Regions from separate parts of the Streptomyces winkii genome, predicted to be linked through region 2. Evidence: riboswitches for the same ligand, from Rfam matches in the RefSeq annotation. Region 2 holds a riboswitch; each other region holds the start of a gene.
What was found. A riboswitch is a leader RNA that binds a small molecule or an ion and turns the genes downstream of it on or off. The one in region 2 is predicted to bind cyclic di-AMP.
Positions count from the first base shown of each region.

Region 1: another riboswitch for cyclic di-AMP. It lies ahead of QQM67_RS01665 (C40 family peptidase); the one in region 2 lies ahead of QQM67_RS05110 (transglycosylase family protein).
Region 3: another riboswitch for cyclic di-AMP. It lies ahead of QQM67_RS21560 (M23 family metallopeptidase); the one in region 2 lies ahead of QQM67_RS05110 (transglycosylase family protein).

Region 1 is NZ_JASTTH010000001.1:347,278-354,564, reverse strand. Features, by position in the region: gene QQM67_RS01675 (M23 family metallopeptidase) at 1-568, shown strand, start outside; gene pcrA (DNA helicase PcrA) at 653-3,277, opposite strand; cyclic di-AMP (ydaO/yuaA leader) riboswitch at 3,482-3,657, shown strand; gene QQM67_RS01665 (C40 family peptidase) at 3,665-4,762, shown strand; gene QQM67_RS01660 (hypothetical protein) at 4,901-5,254, opposite strand; gene QQM67_RS01655 (cytochrome P450 family protein) at 5,328-6,533, opposite strand; gene QQM67_RS01650 (hypothetical protein) at 6,845-7,287, shown strand, end outside.
Region 2 is NZ_JASTTH010000002.1:163,291-170,577, forward strand. Features, by position in the region: gene QQM67_RS05100 (MFS transporter) at 1-1,466, shown strand, start outside; gene QQM67_RS05105 (thiamine pyrophosphate-dependent enzyme) at 1,644-3,269, shown strand; gene QQM67_RS05110 (transglycosylase family protein) at 3,518-4,459, opposite strand; cyclic di-AMP (ydaO/yuaA leader) riboswitch at 4,606-4,784, opposite strand; gene QQM67_RS05115 (response regulator transcription factor) at 5,022-5,948, opposite strand; gene QQM67_RS05120 (oxidoreductase) at 6,212-7,129, opposite strand; gene QQM67_RS05125 (alpha/beta fold hydrolase) at 7,284-7,287, opposite strand, start outside.
Region 3 is NZ_JASTTH010000007.1:23,794-31,080, forward strand. Features, by position in the region: gene QQM67_RS21555 (aldo/keto reductase) at 1-288, opposite strand, end outside; gene QQM67_RS21560 (M23 family metallopeptidase) at 762-1,754, opposite strand; cyclic di-AMP (ydaO/yuaA leader) riboswitch at 2,069-2,232, opposite strand; gene QQM67_RS21565 (PP2C family protein-serine/threonine phosphatase) at 2,550-3,782, opposite strand; gene QQM67_RS21570 (Rieske (2Fe-2S) protein) at 3,937-4,863, shown strand; gene QQM67_RS21575 (PP2C family protein-serine/threonine phosphatase) at 5,091-6,317, shown strand; gene QQM67_RS21580 (D-alanyl-D-alanine carboxypeptidase family protein) at 6,409-7,287, opposite strand, start outside.

The sequences.
Region 1 (7,287 bases), on a different contig from region 2:
CGTCAAGCCCGCCAACAAGAAGCTCGACACCCAGCTCGCCGGACTCTCCGCCGACGCCGACGACTTCGCGGACCGCGCCAGCCGTGCACAGGAGCGCCTCGACCTCCAGGCACGCCAGGAGGCGGAGCGCAAACGCAAGGCGAAGGAAGCCGCCCGCAAGGAGGCCCTGCGGCCGAAGTTCGCACTCCCCGTCAAGGAGCACGGCCTCAGCGCGACTTACGGGCAGGCAGGGCTCAACTGGATGTCCGTCCACACGGGGATCGACTTCCCCGTCAGCGAGGGCACTCCCGTGATGGCCGCCACGGACGGCACCGTCACCACCAAGTACGACGTGTCCTTCGGCAATATGGCCGTCGTGACCGCGCCCGACGGCACCGAGACCTGGTACTGCCACCTCAGCAGCACCAAGATCCGCTCCGGTCAGGTCAAGGCCGGAGACACCATCGGCTACTCCGGCACCTCGGGCAACTCCACGGGCCCGCACCTGCACTTCGAGGTGCATCCGGGCGGCGGCGACGCCATCGACCCGCTTCCGTGGCTGCGCGGCAAGGGCCTCGACCCCGAGTAACTCACGCTCCCCGGGCGGCGGTTCGCACGGGCGCGCGTGCGAGCCGTGCCCACCGGCACCCGCGAGCGAACCGCGAACCCCGCGCTACAGCTTCTCCACCGGCGCGTACCGCAGCAGCAGCCGCTTGGGCTTCTCGCCGCCGAAGTCGATCGTCGCCTCCGAGTTGTCACCGCTGCCCTTCACGGCGACGACCGTGCCGAGACCGAAGCTGTCGTGCGTGACACGGTCACCGATCGACAGCGAGACGACAGGACGGTCCGACGTACGCCGCGTCGCGAAGCCGCTCGGCCCGCCTCGACGCTGCCCCGCGCCCGCACCGCCCGCCAGGGACGCTGCCGCACCGAGCCCGGCGCCGATGCCGGAGCCGATGCCCCCGCCGCCGCTCGCACCGCCTCCCGCTGCCGCTCCGGTGCGCTTCCAGTCCACGTAGTGGTCCGGGATCTCCTCCAGGAACCGGGACGGCGGGTTGTACGACGGCTGCCCCCACACGCTCCGCAGCACCGACCGCGTCAGATAGAGCCGCCTGCGGGCCCGCGTGATGCCCACGTACGCCAGCCGCCGTTCCTCCTCCAGCTCCTTCGTCTGCCCCAGGGCGCGCATATGCGGGAAGACGCCGTCCTCCATGCCGGTGAGGAAGACCACCGGGAACTCGAGGCCCTTGGCGGTGTGCAGGGTCATGAGCGTGATGACGCCGGTCTCCTCGCCCGCCTCTTCGTCGGGGATCTGGTCGGAGTCCGCGACGAGGGCCACCTGCTCCAGGAAGTCGGCGAGCGTGCCCGGCTCCTCCTCGCCGCGCTCCTGCTCGAACTCCAGGGCCACGGCGGCCAGTTCCTGGAGGTTCTCGATGCGCGTCTCGTCCTGCGGATCGGTCGACGACTGCAACTCGGCGAGATAGCCGGTCTGTTCGAGCACGGCCTCCAGCACCGTCGCGGGTCCGGCGCCCGACTCGACGACCGTGCGCAGCTCCTCCATCAGTACGTTGAAACGCCGCACCGCGTTGGCCGAGCGGGCGGCCATCCCGTACGCCTCGTCCACGCGCGCGAGCGCCTGCGGAAACGTGATCTTCTCGCGGAGCGCGAGCGCCTCGATCATCGCCTCGGCCCGGTCACCGATGCCGCGCTTGGGCACGTTCAGGATGCGGCGCAGCGGCACCGCGTCCTCCGGGTTGGCCAGCACCCGCAGATAGGCCAGTACGTCGCGCACCTCACGGCGCTCGTAGAAGCGGACGCCGCCGACGACCTTGTACGGCAGCCCGACGCGGATGAAGACCTCTTCGAAGACACGTGACTGCGCATTGGTGCGGTAGAAGACGGCGACGTCGCCGGCGCGCGCCTCGCCCTCGTCGGTGAGCCGGTCGATCTCGTCCGCGACGAACTGCGCCTCGTCGTGCTCGGTGTCCGAGACGTAGCCGGTGATGCGGGCGCCGGCGCCCGACTCCGTCCACAGGTTCTTCGGGCGGCGGTTCTCGTTCCGCTCGATGACGGCGTTGGCGGCGCTGAGGATCGTCTGCGTGGAGCGGTAGTTCTGTTCGAGGAGGATCGTCGTGGCGTCTGGATAGTCCTCCTCGAATTGGAGGATGTTGCGGATGGTGGCGCCGCGGAAGGCGTAGATCGACTGGTCCGCGTCGCCTACGACACACAGCTCGGCGCGCTTCGGCGCCGGGCGCGGCCGCTCGCCTTCCTCACCCCCGCCGGTGCCCTCGCCCTGGACGGCACTCTCAGCGGCTCCCTCACCCGCGACCTCACCGCCGCCCTCACTCGGGGCCTCGCCGGTGCCGACCAGCTCCCGCACCAGCATGTACTGGGCGTGGTTGGTGTCCTGGTACTCGTCGACGAGCACGTGGCGGAAGCGGCGCCGGTAGTGGTCAGCGACGTCGGGGAACGCCTGGAGCAGATGGACGGTCGTCATGATGATGTCGTCGAAGTCGAGGGCGTTGGCCTCGCGCAGCCGCGCCTGGTACATCGTGTACGCCTCGGCGAGAGTTTTCTCATACGCCCCCGACGCCTGCCCCGCGAAGTCCTCCTCGTCGATCAGTTCGTTCTTGAGGTTGGAGATCTTGGCGCTGAACGCCTTGGGCGGATACCGCTTCGGATCGAGGTCGAGATCCCGGCAGACCAGCGCCATCAGACGCTTCGAGTCCGCCGCGTCGTAGATCGAGAAGGACGAGGTGAAGCCGAGCTTCTTGCTCTCGCGGCGCAGGATGCGTACGCACGCGCTGTGGAAGGTGGACACCCACATCGACTGGGCGCGGGGCCCGATGAGTTCCTCCACCCGCTCCTTCATCTCGCCCGCCGCCTTGTTCGTGAAGGTGATGGCGAGAATCTGCCCGGGATGCACATGTCGTGCCGCCAGGAGGTAGGCGATCCGGTGCGTGAGGACCCGGGTCTTGCCGGAGCCGGCGCCCGCGACGATCAGCAGCGGCGAGCCGGTGTGCTCGACGGCCGCGCGCTGCGCCTCGTTCATCTCCGCCAGCAGCGCGTCCGCGTCGACGACGACCCGCGGCGAACCGCCCCTGTGATACGAGCCCGTGCCGCCCGGACCGGCCCCCGCAGGGCCGCCCGCTGGGCCTCCGGCCTGGATGGGGGGCTCTCCGGCCGCCCCCTCGGGGCCACTTGGCCCCTCCTGCCCGTCCTGCCCGGGAGTGGCGCTGCCCTCCGCGCGCACGGGTGCGAGGTCCGCCAGGAAGCTGTCGTCGAAGAGGCTGCTCATCGTCGGAGAAGTCTAGATTGCCGCGCCGACACCGCGCCGCCACCTCCCGCACGGGATAACGAACAGATATCGGACGTATCACCTAACGGCCTTCACAGACGCCCCACATCTCGCTACGGTGCCGTGCCAGGCGGTCCGCACCAATGTCCGGCGAAAGCGTCGGCACGGGCCGCCTCCGCCGAATCCGACGGGCATCCGACGGTCGTACGACAGACGCTGCCGACGGAGCCGGGGACCCACCGCGTGCGCCGACAACCGGCGCAGGCACCCGGGGTGAATCGGGAAGTCGCACCACGGAAGCACCGTGCACGACCCGTAGGGCCGCCTTCCGAGAGCCCGAACCCGTCAGCTAACCCGGTAGGCGGTTCACGGAAGGAGTTGCGGGTCTTGGCGTCCCACCGCAAGCCGCGCACCCGGATACTGAAGTCCGCCTCGACGAAGCGGGGGGTGCTCGGCGTCACCACGGCCGCGCTCGCCTCCGTCTCCCTGCTCTCGCAGAGCGCCCAGGCCGCCCCGGACGACAAGCCGTCGATCTCGGAGGTCAAGAAGAAGGTCGACAAGCTGTACCAGCAGGCCGAGACCTCCACGCAGAAGTACAACGAGGCCAAAGAGAAGACGGACGCACAGCGCAAGAAGGCCGACAGATCCCTCGACGAGGCGGCCGAGCGCACAGCGAAACTCAACGACGCCCGCCGCACCCTCGGCAACTACGCGACCGCGCAGTACCGCACGGGCGGCATGTCGCAGACCGCGACCCTCCTGCTCACCGAGGACCCTCAGCAGTTCTTCCAGCAGACGCACATGCTCGACCGGATGACCGGCCGTCAGAAGGAGGCGGTCACCGACTTCGAGAAGCAGCGGAAGGCGGCCCAGAGCAAGCGCGAACACGCCACCGAGGAGCTGGCGTCGCTCAGCGCGTCCCAGAAGGCGCTGAAGAAGAACAAGCAGGAAGTGCAGGACAAGCTCGCCGAGGCGCGGAAGCTGCTGTCGAAGCTGACGGCGGAGGAGAAGGCCCGTCTGGCGGCGATCGAGAAGAAGAAGCAGGAAGCGGCGCGCAAGGCGGCCGAGCGCGCCGAGGAGGCCCGCCGCGAGGCCGAGAAGGGCGACGGCTCCCAGACGGGCGGCGGTTCGCACTCGTCACAGGTCGAGAAGGTTCTCGCCTACGCGAAGGCGCAGTTGGGCAAGCCGTACGTGTGGGGCGCCACGGGCCCGAGCTCCTTCGACTGCTCGGGACTCACCCAGGGCGCGTGGAAGGCCGCCGGCATCTCTCTGCCCCGTACGACGTGGGACCAGGTGAAGGTCGGCACGAAGGTCGCCAAGTCCGACATGAAGGCGGGCGATCTGGTCTTCTTCTACGACGACATCAGCCACGTCGGCATCTACGTCGGCGGCGGGCAGATGATCCACGCGCCGAAGCCGGGTGCGGACGTGACCTACGAGGACGTCAGCTACATGCCCTTCCACTCGGCGGTGCGCCCCGGCTGACGCCCGGAGGCGACCCCGGTCCGCACACCCGCGGGCAGGGGCGAGCCGCGGGCCGTCATGGCGAGTTCGCCGGCGGGCCCGTCAACGCCGCGGGGAGGGCGCCGCTTTCACAGCGCGGCAAGGCTCACAGGACGGACGTCAGGTCCACAGCACGGCGATGAAGATGTTCGCCACCGTCAGGGCGCCGACCGTGCCGAAGAGGGACGAGGGCACTTTGTCCTCGTCCCTCTTCACGTACACCAGCCCGAGAATCACCACGAGCAGCGCGAGCTTGACGCCGATCTTGACGTTGTTCACGGGATCGCCGTTGGCCTCGTCGAGCCCGACGAGGACCATTCCGGTCAGCAGCATGGTGAACGCGCCGTGCAGCATGCCGGGCACGAAGCGGGCCTCGTCCGCACGCATCGCCTTCATCTGGAAGAAGAAGCCGCCCAGCAGGGCCGCGATGCCGATGATGTGGAGGCCGACGAAAACGTGTATGAGTACGTCCATGGCTCGGGAGCCTATGGCCCGTCCCGTCTCCGGCCGGACGCGGCCTCCCCCTGGGGGCCGGGCGCGGGCCGGCTCACCAGCGCACCGGCAGCTGCTTCACTCCACGCATCAGCATCCCGGGCACCCACTGGAGCGCCGACTCGTCCGCGTCCGCCGTGATGCCGGGGCAGCGCTCCAGCAGTGAACGGATCGCGACCCGCCCCTCCAGCCGGGCCAGCGGGGCCCCGAGGCAGTAGTGCAGCCCGTGCCCGAAGGCGATGTGGCCGCGGGCGTCGCGCCGGATGTCGAAGCGGTCCGGTTCCTTGAAACGCTCCGGGTCGCGGTCCGCGTCGGCCATGGCGATCAGCACGGTCGAGCCCGCCGGCACGGTCACGCCGCCCATCTCCACGTCCTCGACCGCGAGACGCTCCGTGCACGTCTCGACGGGGCCGTCGTAGCGGAGCATCTCCTCCACGGCTCCGTCGATCAGGCTCAAGTCCGAGCGCAGCTCGGCGAGTTGGCCGGGGTGGTCGAAGAGCGCGCGCATGCCGTTGCCGATGAGGTTGACGGTCGTCTCATGGCCGGCGATGAGCAACAGCACCGACATGCCGATGAGTTCGTCGGGCGAGAGCCGGTCGCCGCCGTCGTCGACGGCGTGGATCATCTTGCTGAGCACGTCCTCGCCCGGATCGGCTCGCTTGGACTCGATGAGCCCCGCGAGATACGCGGGCATCTCCTCGTACGCGCGCTGCTCCGCCTCGGGGCTGGTGCGGGCGACCATCTCGTTGGACCAGCCGCGGAAGGCCTCGCGGTCCAGCTCCGGGACGCCGAGCAGTTCGCAGATGACGGTCATCGGCAGCGGGAAGGCGAGGGAGGCGATCAGGTCGGCGCGCCGCTCGTCCCCGGTGAGCATCGCGTCGAGCAGATCGTCGGTGATCTCCTGGATGCGGGGCTCCAGCCGCGCGATGCGGCGCGGCGTGAACTCCCCGGCCACCAGCCGCCGCAGCCGCGTGTGGTCGGGCGGCTCCGCCATCAGCATGTGCGCCATCGCGGGCTGGGCTTCCGCGGTGTTGTCGATCCGGTCGAAGCCGCCGTGTCCCAGCCAGTCGCGGCTCAGCCGCGGGTCGGTGAAAGCGGCGCGGCACGCCTCGTGACCGACGACGAGCCAGAACTCCTCGCCGCCGGGGGCGCGCACGTGGTGCACGGGGGCCTCGGCTCGCAGTGCGGCGTAGACGGGGTAGGGATCGCGGACGAAGTCGGGGCTGAGCTGGGACAGTTCGGCGATGCCGTCCGCCGCCATGTGTTCCCCCAAGGGTGGTCGAGTCGGTGCTGCTCCGGGTCCCCCGGCACGCTAGCCGCCGCAGCTGCCCTGGAAGAACCTCGATTTCGGACAATTGAGCGCATCCTCGCAACGCCCGGACGGGCCCCCTCGGGCCTCCAGCCCGGGCGGTGCCCCCTGCCGTCGTCCTGCCGGGAGGCGCCGCGTCGACCGGCGAAGCCCCGTCTCACACGGCCGGGTGACGAACGGCGCCCTGCCGCCGTCGTCCCTCTGCCCGTAAGGCACAATGCGCCTTTCACGCACGTGTTGAGAGGCGGGGTTGCACAGTGGCCGTGGACACGGCACGGGACGGAACGAGCGGCGGTGGCGGCGAAGGCGACGAGGCCGTCCCGCTCCAGAAGTCCGTCTCCTCGGGCGCCTCTTCGGGCAGCGCATCAGGGACCGCTTCGGGAACCTCGTCAGGCGGCTCGCCGCGTGCCCACTCCACCTCCTGCACCTGCGGCGACTGCCCGCACGGCGCCCGGGAGGGACACCGGAAGGCCCTGGCGGACTTCCGCCGCCGCCGCGACGAACTCGCCGCCGGGAAGGGCCTTCCCGCCGCCCTCGCCCACTCGCCCGGCGCCTCGCGCCAGTGGGTCTCCGACGAGTTGACGCGTGCCGCCCGTACGGTCGCCGACCGGGCGCGCGAAGAGGGCGCGGTGCGGCTGGGCTCCGTGTGGCGGCACACCGTCATCGGCGTCTGGGCCGCCGTCGGGGCGCTGCTCGTCGCGCAGTT
Region 2 (7,287 bases):
CTGTACCGGGAGACCCCTCTTCAGTCGAGCCACGTACGGACGCCCCCGAGGAAGGAGGCGGCTGGCGCTCCTGGCACACCCTGTGGGTGCTGCTGCTCCTGGGCTGGACGGTGAGCGCGGCCGACCGGGCCGTCACCGGCCCCGTCGTGACCTGGATGATCGACAACGGCGTGGGCTTCCTCGCCGACGCGGAGAATCCGCACGCGCTCGGCGGCCTCGTCGGCGGGCTCTTCTTCGCCGGCTACATGCTCACCCAGTTCCCCGGCGGCTACCTCGGCGACCGCTACGGGCACCGCACCCTCATCGTCGTCAGCCTGCTCTGGGCGGGCGTCGCGACCATCCTCACGGGCGTCATCGGCGGGCTGGTCGCGTTCATCGTCATACGCGTCGTGACCGGTCTCGGCGAGGGCGCCTTCTACTCCAACGACCGCAGCCTGATCACCGCCACCACGCCCGCGCGGCAGCGCAGCCTCGGCATGGGCGTGGTCATCACGGGGCTCGCGCTCGGCATCACCATCGCGATCGTCTTCACGCCCGAACTCGTCGAATTCGGGAAGCTGTTCCTCTCGCACGTCGAGGCCTGGCGGATGGTCTTCTGGGTGCTGGGAGCCGGGACCGTCGTGGTGGGCGTCGTCATCGCCTTCTGGTTCCGCAGTCACCTCACGCTCTCCGGGCTGAGCCGTGCGACGCTCCACCTGGGCGCCTACTCGGCCGTCTCGCTGGCACTGATCATGGGCGTGTACTGGCTGGGCACGGGCGTCGGCCTGTCCGAGCTGTGGGTCGCCCTGCTCGAAGTCGCCCTCGCCGTCGGCCTGGTGATCTTCGCGCTCGTACGCAAGGGCACGGAAGTGGGCCCGGTCATCAAGAACCGCGATCTGTTCCTGATCTACCTCGTCTACATCGCCATCCTGTGGAACCTGTGGTTCTTCAGCTTCTGGTCGGTCTCCATCGTCGCCGGTGCGGCGCACTCGTCGTTCATGAGCGCCGCTCTCACCGCGGCGTTCAACGCGGGCGCGGGCATCCTGGGCTTCCCCGCGGGCGGTTGGCTCTCGGACCACGGGCTGCGGCGCGGCTGGAGCCGCAAGAGGATGATGCTGACCTTCACCGGGGCGCAGGCCGTACTGACCATCGCGTTCGCCTGGTACCTCAGCGCCGCCGCCCGTCCGTCGCTGTGGGTCATGGGTCTGCTGCTGTTCTGCGCGAGCCTGTTCTTCAACGCGCTCCAGCCCGTCGGGCACGCCCTGACCGCCGAGATCGCACCGCAGCGGCTGCGGGGCTCGGCGTTCGGCATGCAGAACCTCATCGGGGAGACGGGCGCGGTGCTCTCTCCCGCGATCAGCGGTGTGCTGCGGGACCAGACGGGAGGCTGGGAGGCGGCGGTCTGGCTGGACACGGCGATCGTCGTCGCGGGCTTCTTCGTCCTGTCGCAGGTACGCCACCGCTCGACGGAGGCGGTGGCCCAGTGACGGCCCCAAGTCGGTGATGCCGCAGCCCGGTTGAGCCCGGGACGGGCCGCACGCCCACGCGCCCTTGGACCCTGACCAGTGCCCTTGGACCCTGACCAGCACCGACTCCGAGACGGAAGTACCGAGCACCGGCAGCCGCCGGTCCTGCCCCGACACGGCAACAGGAGTTCCCCATCCATGCCCACCGTCCGCGAGGCGGCGCTCGACGTGATGCGCCGGCACGACCTGACCACCGTGTTCGCCAACCCGGGCTCGACGGAGGTGCCCTTCCTCGCCGGCCTCCCCGACGACATCCGCTTCGTGCTCGCGCTGCACGAGGGCTCCGTCGTCGGGGCGGCCATCGGCTACGCCCTCGCGCGCGAGGCTCCCGCGCTCGCGCTGCTGCACACCACCGCGGGCCTCGGGAACGCGGTGGGAGCGCTGTCCACGGCGCGGGTCAACCGCGCGCCGCTGGTCGTGATCGTCGGGCAGCAGGACCGGCGGCACCTCGTCCAGGAGCCGTTTCTCGCAGGGCACTTGGAGCAGCTGGCCGGCGACTATCCCGTACGGACGGAGACGCCGCCGCGTGCACAGGACGTGCCCGGAGCGATCGCCAGGGCCGCGCACGCCGCCCGTACGCTGCGCGGTCCCGTGCTGGTCGTCGTCCCGATGGACGACTGGGCGCAGCCCGCCGAGGAGCTGCCGCTGCCCGCGCCCGCGGAGCTCCGCCTGCCGGGCGCCGCCGACACCGGGGCCGTACGGGAGGTCGCCGGGCTGCTGGACGGGGCCTCCGCGCCGGCGCTGGTCGTCGGGGCGGGTGCGGACCACCTCGTCACTTGGGAGGCGCTGACGCTCCTCGCGGAGCGGCGCGGCTGTCCCGTGTGGCAGGAGTCGTTCGGCGCACGGGCGGGCTTTCCGCAGGACCATCCGCTCTTCGCCGGGCATCTGCCGGCGGACCGTACGCGGCTTCGGGAGGCTCTCGGCCCGCATGACGCGGTGCTGAGCGTCGGCGCTCCCGTCTTCCGCCAATACCCGTACGAGGACGGGCCGTTGGTGCACCCGGGCACACGGCTCGCGCTCGTCACGGACGACCCAGCGGAGGCGCACCGGGCACCGGCCGATCTCGCCGTGGTGGCCGCGCTGCCCGCGTTCTGCACGGCACTGGCCGAGACCGTACGCAAGGACGACGTGGGCGTCGAGCGGGCCGGAGCCCAGGCCGCGCAGGCGCGCGCGGGCCGCGCCGCACCGCCGGACCCGCCCGGGGAGGGCGAGCCGCTGCGGGCCGCGCATGTGCTGGCGGAGCTCGCGCGGCGGCTGCCCGAGGAGACGGTGCTGGTGGAGGAGACCCCGTCCAGCCGTCCCGATCTGCACGCGCTCGTGCCGGCGCGGCGTCCGATGGGCTTCCTCAGCGCCGCGATGGGCGCGCTCGGGTTCGCGCTGCCGGCCGCGATCGGCGTACGGATGGGTGCGCCGCGGCGGCCGGTTGTGGCCGTCGTCGGCGACGGGTCGTCGCTCTACCAGATACAGGCGCTCTGGACGGCTGTGCGGTACCGGGTGGGCGTCGTCTTCGTCGTCCTCGCCAACGGCCGGTACGCGATCATGGACCGGCTCGCGGACAGACACGAAGACACCGCCCCGTGGCCCGACTTCGAGGAAGTCAGCGTCTCCGGAATGGCCAGGGCACTGGGGTGTTCCGCGCGCAGTGTCGGCGGATATGCCGAACTGCTCTCGGAATTGGACGCGCTGCTGCCCGAACTCCCCGACAGCACACGGCCACTGGTTCTCGAAGTGGCGGTGCGGGCGGACGACACGTTCCAGCCGTGACGTCCAACTGCGGCGTTCCAGTTGCGAGTTCCAGTTGTGGGTTTCGGTGGAAGGTTTCCCGCGGGGGAAAAGCCGATGGCGGCCGTCCACCGAATTGCTCGGTGAACAGGCCGCCATCCGTGCCGCAATGCGTGATCCGCTCATTCACTGATTCGGGGATTCGTTCCGCCGAATCCTCGTGCCGGCGAACCGCACCGCGCATTTATCGAGTTGTCCGCCGGCAGCGTCAGGGCTGCCGGACGGGCCTGTCAGTACGGGCCGTTGACGTTGTCGATCGAACCGTACCTGGCCGCCGCGTAATTGCACGCGGCCGCGATGTTCGCGACGGGGTCGGTCATGCTGAAGGACGTGCCCTCGACGTGGTAGGTGTCGAATGTGGGCTTGATCGTCTGGAGCAGACCCTTGGACGGTGTGCCGTTCTGGGCGTTGATGTCCCAGTTGTTGACGGCGTTCGGATTGCCGCCCGACTCCCGCATGATGTTCCGCCTGATGCCCTCATAAGTGCCGGGGATGTTCTTGGCCCTCATGACGTCCAGGGCCTCGCGGATCCACCCGTCGAGGTTGTTGCCGTACTTCTGGCCGGACGGCTGCGCCGTGCCCGCGCCGGGTGCCTCGCCGCCCTGCGACTTGGAGCCCTCGGCGCCGCCGGAGCCGCCGCCGTCGCCGGAGAGCGACAGCTTCTGGCCCGGGTGGATCAGGTCGGGGTCCGAGCCGACGACCTTGCGGTTGGCGTCGTACAGCTTGCGCCAGCCGCCCTCGGTGTCGTGGTCGCGGGCGATCGCGCTGAGGGTGTCGCCGGTCTCGACGGTGTACCTCTCGGTGCTCTTCTTCTCGGACTTCTTGGACGACTCCTTCTCGGCCTTCTTGGCCGAGTCGTCCGCGGCGGGCTTGGCGTGCTTGGCCTTCTTGCCGGAGCCGGACGACAGGTCCGGCGCGGCGCTGTCCCGGCTCAGTCCGGCCTTCGGGCCGCAGGACGGCCAGGCCTGGGGGCCCTGGCTGTCGAGCACCTTCTCGGCGACGCGGATCTGCTCTTCCTTGGTGGCCTGGTCGGCGCGCGGGGCGAACTCCGTACCGCCGTGCGCGGCCCACGTGCTCTGGCTGAACTGGAGGCCGCCGTAGTAGCCGTTGCCGGAGTTTATGGACCAGTTGCCCGTGGACTCGCACTGGGCGACCTTGTCCCAGGTGTCCACGGAGGCGGCGTGCGCGGTGCCGGTGCCGATGAAGGGAAGGGCGATTCCCGCGCCGCCCGCGGTGATTGCGAGGGAGGTGCGCGAAACTCTGCGCGAGATACGGCGATTGGGCTGACGACGGTGTCGACCGCGTCCGGACATAGTTCAGTTCCTCTCCTGCGCCTGCGAGGTGAGCTGTCGGATTCGGGCTGGAGTTGCCCGGCCGTGGCGAATGCGAGGGGGCATTCGTGTGCGGCTTCACCCCTAGCCGTGCGCTTCTCGGATGCGGAACGCGCGGCGCTTACCTTGGGTCCCCCGCTCCTGCCGGATTGGGATTGTGAGCTTTCCGCGAACCGGGCGGCAGGATTCGGCGTCCCGGTCTGCGGACCACCGCACGGGAGACGCGGTGCGGTTGCACGTTAATCAGAAGGAATTCGTCACCACAAGAAAGGCGCAGAAGCCACCGCAGGAGAAGATCACCCGAATTGGCATGTACGGGTTAACCGGCCTTGTTCCATTCTCCTTGCGGTACAAGGGAATTGAGCGGGACGGATCGAAGGCCTCGTATTCGGTGTGATGCGGGTCACGGATTTTCTGTGGTGTGAATCACGTGTTCACCGCGGTCGTCAGGCCGCTTTTCCGCCTCCGCCTCGGGACGGGGCAGGTCGACGCGGTGGTAGCGGCGCTCCGGGCGGCCCGTGGTGCCGTACCGGAGCGTGACGCGGGCGGTCCCGAGAGAGACGAAGTGCTCCAGGTAGCGGCGCGCGCTCACCCGGGACAGGCCGCTGCGCCCGGCGCACTCGGAGGCCGACAGGCCGCCGGGGTCGGTCTCCGCCTCCAGCGTGGCGCGGACCAGGGCGGCCGTCTGCTCGGTGAGGCCCTTGGGCAGCCGCGCCGGGCCGGCGGGGCCGGGCCCCGCCGGGTGCGGGTGGGGTGCGCCGGGGGCGGCGGTACGGGAGGCGTCGGCGCCGCCGGGGCCGAATTGGGCGGCGTGGCCGGCGGAGTCCGCCGTGCCTGCCGTGCCTGCCGTGCCTGCCGGTGCCGCGTCGCCCGGAGCGCCCGCGGGGTCCGCCGTATCGGCGAACAGCCGGTCCACATCGCCTTGTTCGGGCTTCTGGAGGGCGGCCAGCGCCGCCCGGCGCTCCGCGTAGCGGCTCAGCCGCTCCTTCAGCAACTGCCCCTCGAAGGGCTTGATGATGTACTGCACGGCTCCGCCGCGCTGTGCCCCCCGTACGGTCTCGGCGTCGCGGGCGGCGGTGACGACCAGCACGTCCGGGCCCTCCTCGGGGGCCGCGGTTCCGCGCAGCTCCCGCAGGACCTCCAGGCCGGGCACGTCGGGGAGGTACATGTCGAGCAGCACGAGGTCCGGGCGCAGCTCGCGGACGGCCGCCAGCGCCTCGGTGCCGCTGTGCACGGCTCCCGCCACCGTGAAGCCGGGCACCTGCTCGACGAGGGTGCTGTGCAGCCGGGCCACCATGAAGTCGTCGTCGACGACGAGCACACGGATCACGGCTGCCTCCTCTTCGGGCCGGGCGGGCTGTTGCGGGTGTTCAGGCGGGTCGCGCGGGACGGACCTGGCGGATTGGACGGGCCGCACGTACTGCGCGTACTGGACGAGTGGACGGACGCAGGAAACCATGCCCGACGCCGCGCCCGTGCACCAAGGGCCCGGAACGGAGGCTTCTGAACCGAGGCTTCTGAACGGAGGCTTGAGGTGGGATTCGGCACGGAAGGCCCGGCCCGGCTCACGCCGTCCGCAGGGGCCGCACCGGGTCACAGCCCCCGGTACGTGACCCCCGTCAGCCGCTCCGAGGCCGCCCACAGCTGCGCCGCCGCGATGTCGTTGCGCGCCCACGGCGCCCGCCACGCCGGCCCCGGACCACCCCGCACCCCCAGGATGCGCGGCCCGTAGAAGGAGTCGCCCTGCACATACGGCGCCGTCGCCGCGTACAGGACGGGAGCCGCGCCCTGGTCGGCCGAGGCGCCGACCGCGTCCGTGAACAGCCGCGTGAGCCGTTCACGCCGCGGCTGCCCGGCCAGCCGCGGGCCCTTGGCCTGCAACTCGGTGCGGGCGTAGCCGGGATGTGCGGCCGTGGCGGTCAGATCGAGACCCTTGCTGTCGGCACGGTGCGCCAGCTCCCGGACGAAGAGCAGGCCGGCGGTCTTCGACGCGCCGTACGCCGCCATGGGGCGGTAGCGGCGTGCGCTGCCGAGATCGCTCATGTCGATGTTGGACATCACGTGCGCCATGCTGGCGACGGTCACCACGCGCGCACCCGGCGCGGCCAGCAGCCGCTCCAACAGCAGCCCCGTCAGGGCGAAATGGCCGAGGTGGTTCACGCCGAACTGCATCTCGAAGCCGTCGGCGGTACGCGCGTACGGCACCGCCATCAGCCCCGCGTTGTTGATCAGCAGATCGATGCTCCCGTGGGGCAGCGTCCGGGCGAACTCCCTTACGGACGACAGATCCGCGAGGTCCAGCATGCGCAACTCGGCGCGGGCCTCGGGCACTTGGGAGAGCAGCCGGTCCAGGGCCGACGCGCCGCGCTGCTCGCTGCGGCACGCGAGCACCACGCTCGCCCCGCGGCGCGCCAGTTCGCGCGCAGTGACATATCCGATGCCGCTGTTGGCTCCCGTCACCACCGCGGTACGACCGCTCTGGTCGGGAATGCTGCGCGCTGTCCAGCTCATGCGACTCAGCGTATGGCGGCCCGGCGCACCGCGCGAGAGAGCGGCCGGAGGACTGGCGCCGGGAAACCGCACCCCGGAGGGCCCGCGTGCCCCTCGGACTGCTCAGGCTCCCCGTGGCTCTCGGACGCCCCCGGGCTCACGGGCTCCCCCCGCTTCAC
Region 3 (7,287 bases), on a different contig from region 2:
GTCCCGATTGCCGCGCGCCGCCGTCCAGTTGCCGATGACGGTCTCGGACTCCATGCCGCCGGGGACGCCGTGGCGCCTGCCGGAGTAGGAGTCGGCGGTGTCCACGAAGTTGCCGCCCGCGGCGGTGTAGGCGTCGAGGACGTCGAAGGAGGCGGCCTCGCCGGCCGTCCAGCCGAAGACGTTCCCGCCCAGGCACAGCGGCGAGACGGAGAGGCGGCCGAGGGGGCGGCGCGAGGCGAGCCCGGCGCTCGCCGGGGCAGTGGCGTCAGGGGAGTTGGGCTCAGACATGCACCCGACGGTAGCGCGTCGCCGCGCCCGGCCGGAGAGATAAGACCGACGGTCCTGGTGTCGGGGGGTGGTCCACCAGGACCGCCGGAGCATGGGGGTGGGGCCGTGCCCGAAGATGACAGGCCCCCGTCCGCCGCCGCCTCGTCCCCTCCTTTGTGTACGCCGAGGGGCATGGGCGAGTCGTGCGTGGTCCAGCGCACCTCGACGGTGCGAGGCGGCGGCGGCGCGACAAGTCATCACGTCGGCCAGTCGTGCATGTGGAGATGTTGAGATACGGCGTCACGCCCGCGGGAGGGGAGAAGCCGCCGCGTGTACGAGTCCTCGTACGGGTGCGTGTGACGGCGGCACCATGCGTCGTGCGCCGTGCCTCCGCAGCGGTGTCGGAGAGGTGACGGTAGCGGTGACCGTGTGCGTGCGCCAGGGGCCGGGCCGGGTCCGGTGCCGGACGCCGCGGCCCGTCCGCGGCCAGGGCGTCAGGGCGTGAGGCCCTTGCCCCGCAGCCACGCCAGGGGGTCGATGGCGGCGCCTCCGCCCGGGTGGACCTCCAGGTGCAGATGGGCACCCGTGACGTTCCCGGTGGAGCCGACGCGGCCGATGAGCTCGCCCGTACGGACTTTCTGGCCCGCGGAGACGTTCATCGACGACTGGTGGCAGAACCAGAGTTCGGTGCCGTCGTCCAGCTTCAGGATCGTGCGGTAGCCGAACGAGCCGGCCCAGCCCGCCTCCTTGATGGTCCCGGAGTGGATGGCCCTGATGGGCGTCCCGGAGGAGGCGGCGAAGTCCTGGCCGGTGTGGCCGTTGGACCACAGGCTGCCGGACTCGCCGAAGGTGGAGGTGAGTTGGTAGCCCGAGACGGGGAGCTTGAAGCTCTTGGCGAGCTTGGCCAGGCGTGCGTCCTCCGCCTTCTGGCGCTGCTCGGCGAGTGCCTTCTTCTGTGCCTTGTCGGCCTTCGCCTGCGCCGCGTCCGCGGCCTTCGCGATGGCGGCGTCCTTCGCGGAGTTCTCCGCCTGCGACTGCTGCTGCTGAGCCTGATCGAGGATGCGGGAGCGGAGCGCCTCGCCGGCGTCCGTACGCCCCGCCTTGGTGTCGCTCTCGGTGAGAGCGGCCTGGGTGAGGGGCTGACCTGCGACGGTGTCCTCGGAGCCGCCGGAGAGAAGCTTGACGCCCGGCAGGTCCTTGGCCTTGCCCGCCGCATTCGCGACGTCCTGCATCGAGATGGACGTCGACGGCTTCTCCTGCGCGGTGGCCATGCCGCCCGCGCCCACCGCCGCGATCATGCCGACACCGAGTACGGCGCCGCTGCGGGCCATGCTGCCGCCACGCTGCTTGGCCAGCTTGTGCCGCCCGCGCACGGGGCGCACGTCGTCCTCGGTCGGGTTCCACTCCTCGAAGGGGGCGGGGCCGCCGGGAGCGGTGCCGAAGGCGTCCGGAACGGGCGGCACTTCACCCGCACCGAACTCGTACATGCCGAACTCGGGCGCGAACTCCTGCGTGGCGTATGCCCCGTCGGAGCCGTAGCCGTAGCCGTCGGAGCCGTAGCCGTACGTGCCGTGCGAACCGCCGTCCGTCTCGTACGCGTCGTACGTCTCGGTCAGCTGCGAGGCGTACGTGTCGTACTCGCCGGACTGCTGGTACGCCGGTCCGAAGCGGTCGAACCGATGGTGTGCGCCGTCGTCGCCGTAGGAGCCGTAGTCGCCGTATCTGCCGGACTCTTCGTCTTCGAGGTACGGGTCGTACGTGCCCTCGGGGGCATGCCTGTTGGACGCCACGGGGGCGTTCTCCTTTCCTTCCCTTTCGCCTACCGGGTTAGCTGACGGGTTCGGAGCAGGAAGGTCTCCTACGAACTGCCCGCCCGTGGGCGGAACTTGCCGATTCACCCCATCCCCGCCGCGTCGAGCGGCAGGGGGTGGTTCCCCGGTTCCTTTGGTGCAGCGGTATCGAGTTGTGGCTCGGGGTGGTGCACGTTCAGGATTCGGCGACGGCGCACGGAGCCGTCTCTCGTGACGGCAGTGACGACCGCGCTGCGTTATGGAACGTTAATAGAGCCGTGGCCGTGATTCCAAGCGGTTCCGGCGAGATTTGTAGCCACGTGAGCTGCATCTTCCCGGACAGGTGGGGTCAATTGGGGCGTGCCGTCACTCTGCACCGCGCGTGGGATCGCTGTGCGTGACCGGTGAACCGTACGTGAAGGAGCGTCAGTTGGGCGCGGGTGTGACCGGGCCGGCGGAGCGGCGGCTCGGCGTCCGCTGCCCGAAAGGCCGTCACTCCGCTCCGTCGCCGCGCTGCACCGCCACCAGCGCCAGGTCGTCCGTGGCCTCGCCGCCGACGTACGCGGCGACGTCCGCGAGCACGGCGTCGAGCAGCGCGTCGGGGTCGCGGAAGACGCGGCCGGCGAGCCTCGTGCCGGGCTCGAAGAAGGCGCCCGCCTTGTTCCGCGCCTCGGACAGCCCGTCCGTGTAGAAGAAGATCTGCATGCCGTGCGGGAACGTGATCTCGTCGACGTGGTCGGGCCATTGGCCCAGTTCGGACATGCCGAGCGGCAGCGCGGGCTCCGCCGGTTCGAGGAATTCGTTGCGTCCGCCGGCGAGGAGCAGCGGCGGCGGATGCCCGCGGTTGAGGAGCCGCAGAGAGCTGGAGTTCCCCGCGGGGATCTCCGCGATCACCGCGGTGGTGAAGTCCTCGTAGGCGTCCGCTCCGGTCCGGCGCTGCCGCTCCCTCAGCAGCGCGTGGTCGAGGCGCCGGGCGACCGCTTCGAGGGTGGCCTCCTGGTCGGCGGCCTCCCGGAAGGTTCCGACGGCGACCGCCACAGCCCGTACGGCCTCCATTCCCTTACCCCGTACGTCCCCGACGATCAGGCGCACTCCCCGCGGCGTCTCGTGCACGGCGTACAGATCGCCGCCGATGCGGGCGTCGCTCTGCGCCGCTTCGTAGCGTGCCGCGATCCGCAGGTCGCCGATCCGGGAGGGCGGTGCGGGCAGCACCGCGAGCTGAGTGCTCTCGGCGATGGTCCGTACGGAGGCGAGGGCCGCACCCGTGCGGCGCAGCAGGAGGTTGATGCCGACGGCGAGGAGCCCGACGGCGGCGACGGTGACCACCGTGGTGAGGTCGTCCTGTTCGCGGGGAGTGGTCACCAACAGCAGGACCAGGGCGAGCGCGGCCGCGGAGACGCAGCCCGTCAGAGCGGTCACGAGGGTCGAGGCGAAGGGTGCCGCCACAAGTGGGGCGACCGTGAAGAACGGAGAGCCCGGCAGCCCCTGATCGGTGGTCACACTCAGCAGGACTCCGACCGTGATCAGCACGGCGGGCACGGGCAGCGCGAAGAGGCGTGCCGCCCCGGGCGCGCTGATGATCCGGCGCAGCGGTGTGCTCCGGCCCGCCGCCCGCGGTGTCCGCGGCCATTCCCCGCCCGGCCGCGTCCGCGGAGTCCGCCGTTCCCTGCCCGGCGTCTTCCGCGGCTTCCGCCGGACCGACCTGTCACCGCGGGGCTCCTCCACTGTTCCACGGTGAGGGGCGGCATCGGACCGGGCAACTCAAGCGGCCGCGGCGGACCGGCACCGACGGCGTCAGTACGGGCAGTACGAGCCGTACGCGCCGCACCGGCCGCCGTGCGGCGCCGTTTGCCCGGCGTTCTGACGGGAACCGGGCGGTATGTCCTATTCACAGAAGCTGCTTGCCTGCGCCGGCGCCCTCCGCGCCGTACTGCCCCACCCCGAGCGGCAGGGACGGGTGCTCGCCGCCATCGAGAAGACCGAGCACGACCACCGCCTCGATCCGCCGCTTCAGGGAATCCAGCGGGCCGTCCACGCGCTTCCCCTCAGCGACGAGGACCGCGACGTCCTGCACGGGCACTGGCTCGGCCACCCCGTGCATCCGCTGCTCGTCCAGATCCCGATCGGCACATGGCTCTCCGCGGCCGTGCTGGATCTGATCCCGGGCAAGCGGCGGCACTACGCGCCCGCGCTGCTGATCACCACCGGGCTCGGCGCCGCGGTGCCCGCCGCCTTCACCGGATGGATCGACTGGGCGGAGCTGCGGAAGCCGCAGATGCGCGTCGGTCTCATCCACGCGCTCGCCAACTCGACCGCCATCGCGCTGTACGCGTCGTCGCTGGGCGCCCGGCTGCGCGGCCGTTCCCTGCGCGGGCGCGCGCTCGGGTACGCGGGGCTCGCGGCGGTCGGCGTCGGCGGCGCCCTCGGCGGGCACCTCGCGTACCGGCAGGCCGCGGCCGTCAACCACGCCGAGGACATCTCCGTACGTACGGAGCCGGGCTGGCACGAGCTGGGAGCACCGGCGGACTTCCCCGTCGGCAAGGCGGTCCGGCGGACCGTGGGGGAGATGCCGGTGGTCGTCGTGCGGGAGGGCGGCGGCGCCGTACACGTACTGGCGGACCGGTGCAGCCACATGGCCGGGCCGCTGTCACAGGGGGAGATCGTCGACGGGTGTGTGCGCTGCCCCTGGCACGGCAGCGTCTTCCGGCTCTCGGACGGGTGGAACGTGGGCGGTCCGGCGACCTCGCCGCAGCCCGTCTTCGAGACGCGGCACGTGGACGGGAAGGTGGAGGCCCGCCTGGCGTGAGTCCGCACGGGACGCCGAGCCGGATCGGCGCCCGTGCCCGAGACTGAGGAGAGGCCGGAGCAGCAGCGGCAGCCGGCGCGCCCCGTGGAAGGGAACGGACGGACGTGGACACGGGAGGCACGGGCAGCAAGAAGATCCCGGGGGCCGTGCGAAGCCTGGGAGGCCTCCCGGACCACATGTTCCACGGCGGGCGGGCACCGAGGCGGATCCGGGACAGCCTGTGGAGCATGCGCCGCCCGGAGCGCGCGCTCATCACCGGCCTGGACAGGACCCCGCGCACGGAATGGCTGCCCCGTTGGGTCAAAGCGCTGCCGCCGGCACTCGTCGTGCTGGCCCTCGTGCTGGAGCTGGCCACCCCGACGCGCTATTCGTTCGCCTCGTTCCTGACCGCCGCCGTCGTGCTCGCGGCTCTGCTGACGCGGCCCCTCGCGACGCTCGCCGTGGGCGTGCTCTCCATCGGCCTGCTCACGGGTCTGCATCTGGCCCTGGAGGACGTCTATCCCGACAACGTCACGGGCCCGATCGTCACGCTCGTACTGGTCACGGGCTTCTCCATGCTGCTGGCCATGATCCTGGAACGTACGACGCTCCAGCTCGTCCAGGTCAACGCCGTCGCCGAGGCGACGCAGCGCGCGCTGCTGCGGCCGCTGCCGGAACGCGTGGGCCCGGTGCGTCTCGCGGGCCTCTACCGTGCGGCCGACGAGGCCGCTCTCGTGGGCGGCGATCTCTACAGCGTGCGGCCCACGCCGTACGGCGTCCGGGCCGTGATCGGCGACGTGCGCGGCAAGGGCATCGGCGCGACCGAGGGAGTCGCGACGATCACCTCGGCCTTCCGCGAGGCGGCCATGACGTGCCCGACGCTGTCGGAGGTGGCCTCCCGCATCGAGGCGGCGATGGCCATGGACCGCGAGGACATGGAGGCCGGGGGCTCACAGGCGGCGCCCGCAGCCGGGACACCGAGCGGCTGGTCGCAGGAGCTGTTCGCGACGGCCGTGCTGCTGGAGTTCCCGCGGGAGGGCGGGCTCGTACGGGTGCTGAACCGCGGGCATCCCCCGCTCTTCCGGATGGGCGGGTCGCAGGGCGTCGGCGCGCTGAGGCCGGAGCCGGCGCTGCCGCTCGGCTTCGGCGACCTCGCGCCCGTGCTTCCGGAGGGGGAGAAGTGCTTCGAGCTGGCGGACGGCGAGACGCTGGTCGCCTACTCCGACGGCGTCACCGAGGCGCGCAGCGGCGACGGCGCCTTCTATCCGCTCGGGCGGCGGCTCGCGGAGCGCTACGGCGACGCGAGCGGCGCACGCGGTGGCCGCGACGACGGGAGTGACCGGGGCATCGAACCGTCGGAGGTCGTCTCCTTCATCCACCGGGACGTCACGCGGTGGGCGCGGACGATCAACGACGACCTCGTGATCGTCGTCCTCCAGTGCGAGACGCGCAGACAGGCGCCCGCGGTGCCCTGAGCCGCCGGGCTCGGCGCGAGAGACGTACGGGCGCGGGCGGGGCACCGCGTGTGCGGGCCCCACCCGCGCCCTGCGCGTCAGTCGCTGTACGTCAGTCGCGCTCCGCGCCCTTGGGCAGCGAACGCAGGTCCAGCTTCGGCGTCTTCTGCTGGAGCGACCAGTCCAGCATCTTCTTCGCGTCCGGGTAGCGCTTGCTGCTGTTGAGGATCACGCCGACGACCGAGCGGCCGTTGCGCTCCGCGGCGAAGACGAGGCACGGGCCGGCCTTGGTGCCCGTGCCGGTCTTGATGCCGATCACGCCCTTGTACGAGCCGAGCAGCTGGTTCGTGTTGTACCAGGTGTACGTGCGGCCGTTGGTCGCCTTCTGCTTCGTCGACGTGGACTTCGCGACGTTGCGGATGTTCGTGCTGCCGAGCACGTACTTGCCGAGCTTGGCCATGTCGCGCGCCGTGGAGTGGTTGCGCCCCTTCTTCGAGATGCCGTCGAAGGAGTCGAACTCGGTGTTCTTCATGCCGAGTTGGCGGGCCTTGGCGTTCATCTTGCCGATGAACGAGTTGGCCCGCGACGTCGTCGAGCCGCCCTTTCCGACGGCGTCGGCCAGCGCGTACGCGGCGTCGCAGCCCGAGGGGAGCAGCATCCCGTACAGCAGCTGCCGCAGGCTCAGCTTGTCGCCCGTGCGCAGGTCGGCGGTGCTTCCGCCCCACTTGGAGACGTAGTCGCGGTATGCCTTCTTCACCGTGATCCGGCGGTCGAGGTCGACGCCGGAGCTGACGACGACCGCGGCCGTCATGACCTTCGTGGTGCTCGCCATCTGGCGCTTGGTGTCGGAGCTCTTGCCCCACATCTCCTCACCGGAGGAGGCGTCCAGCAGGAAGGCGCCCTTGGCCTTGACGCCGGAGGGACCGGCGGCGTGAGCCGGTACGACGAAGGGTCCCGCGGCCAGTACTGCTCCGGCCGCCACCACCGCGGC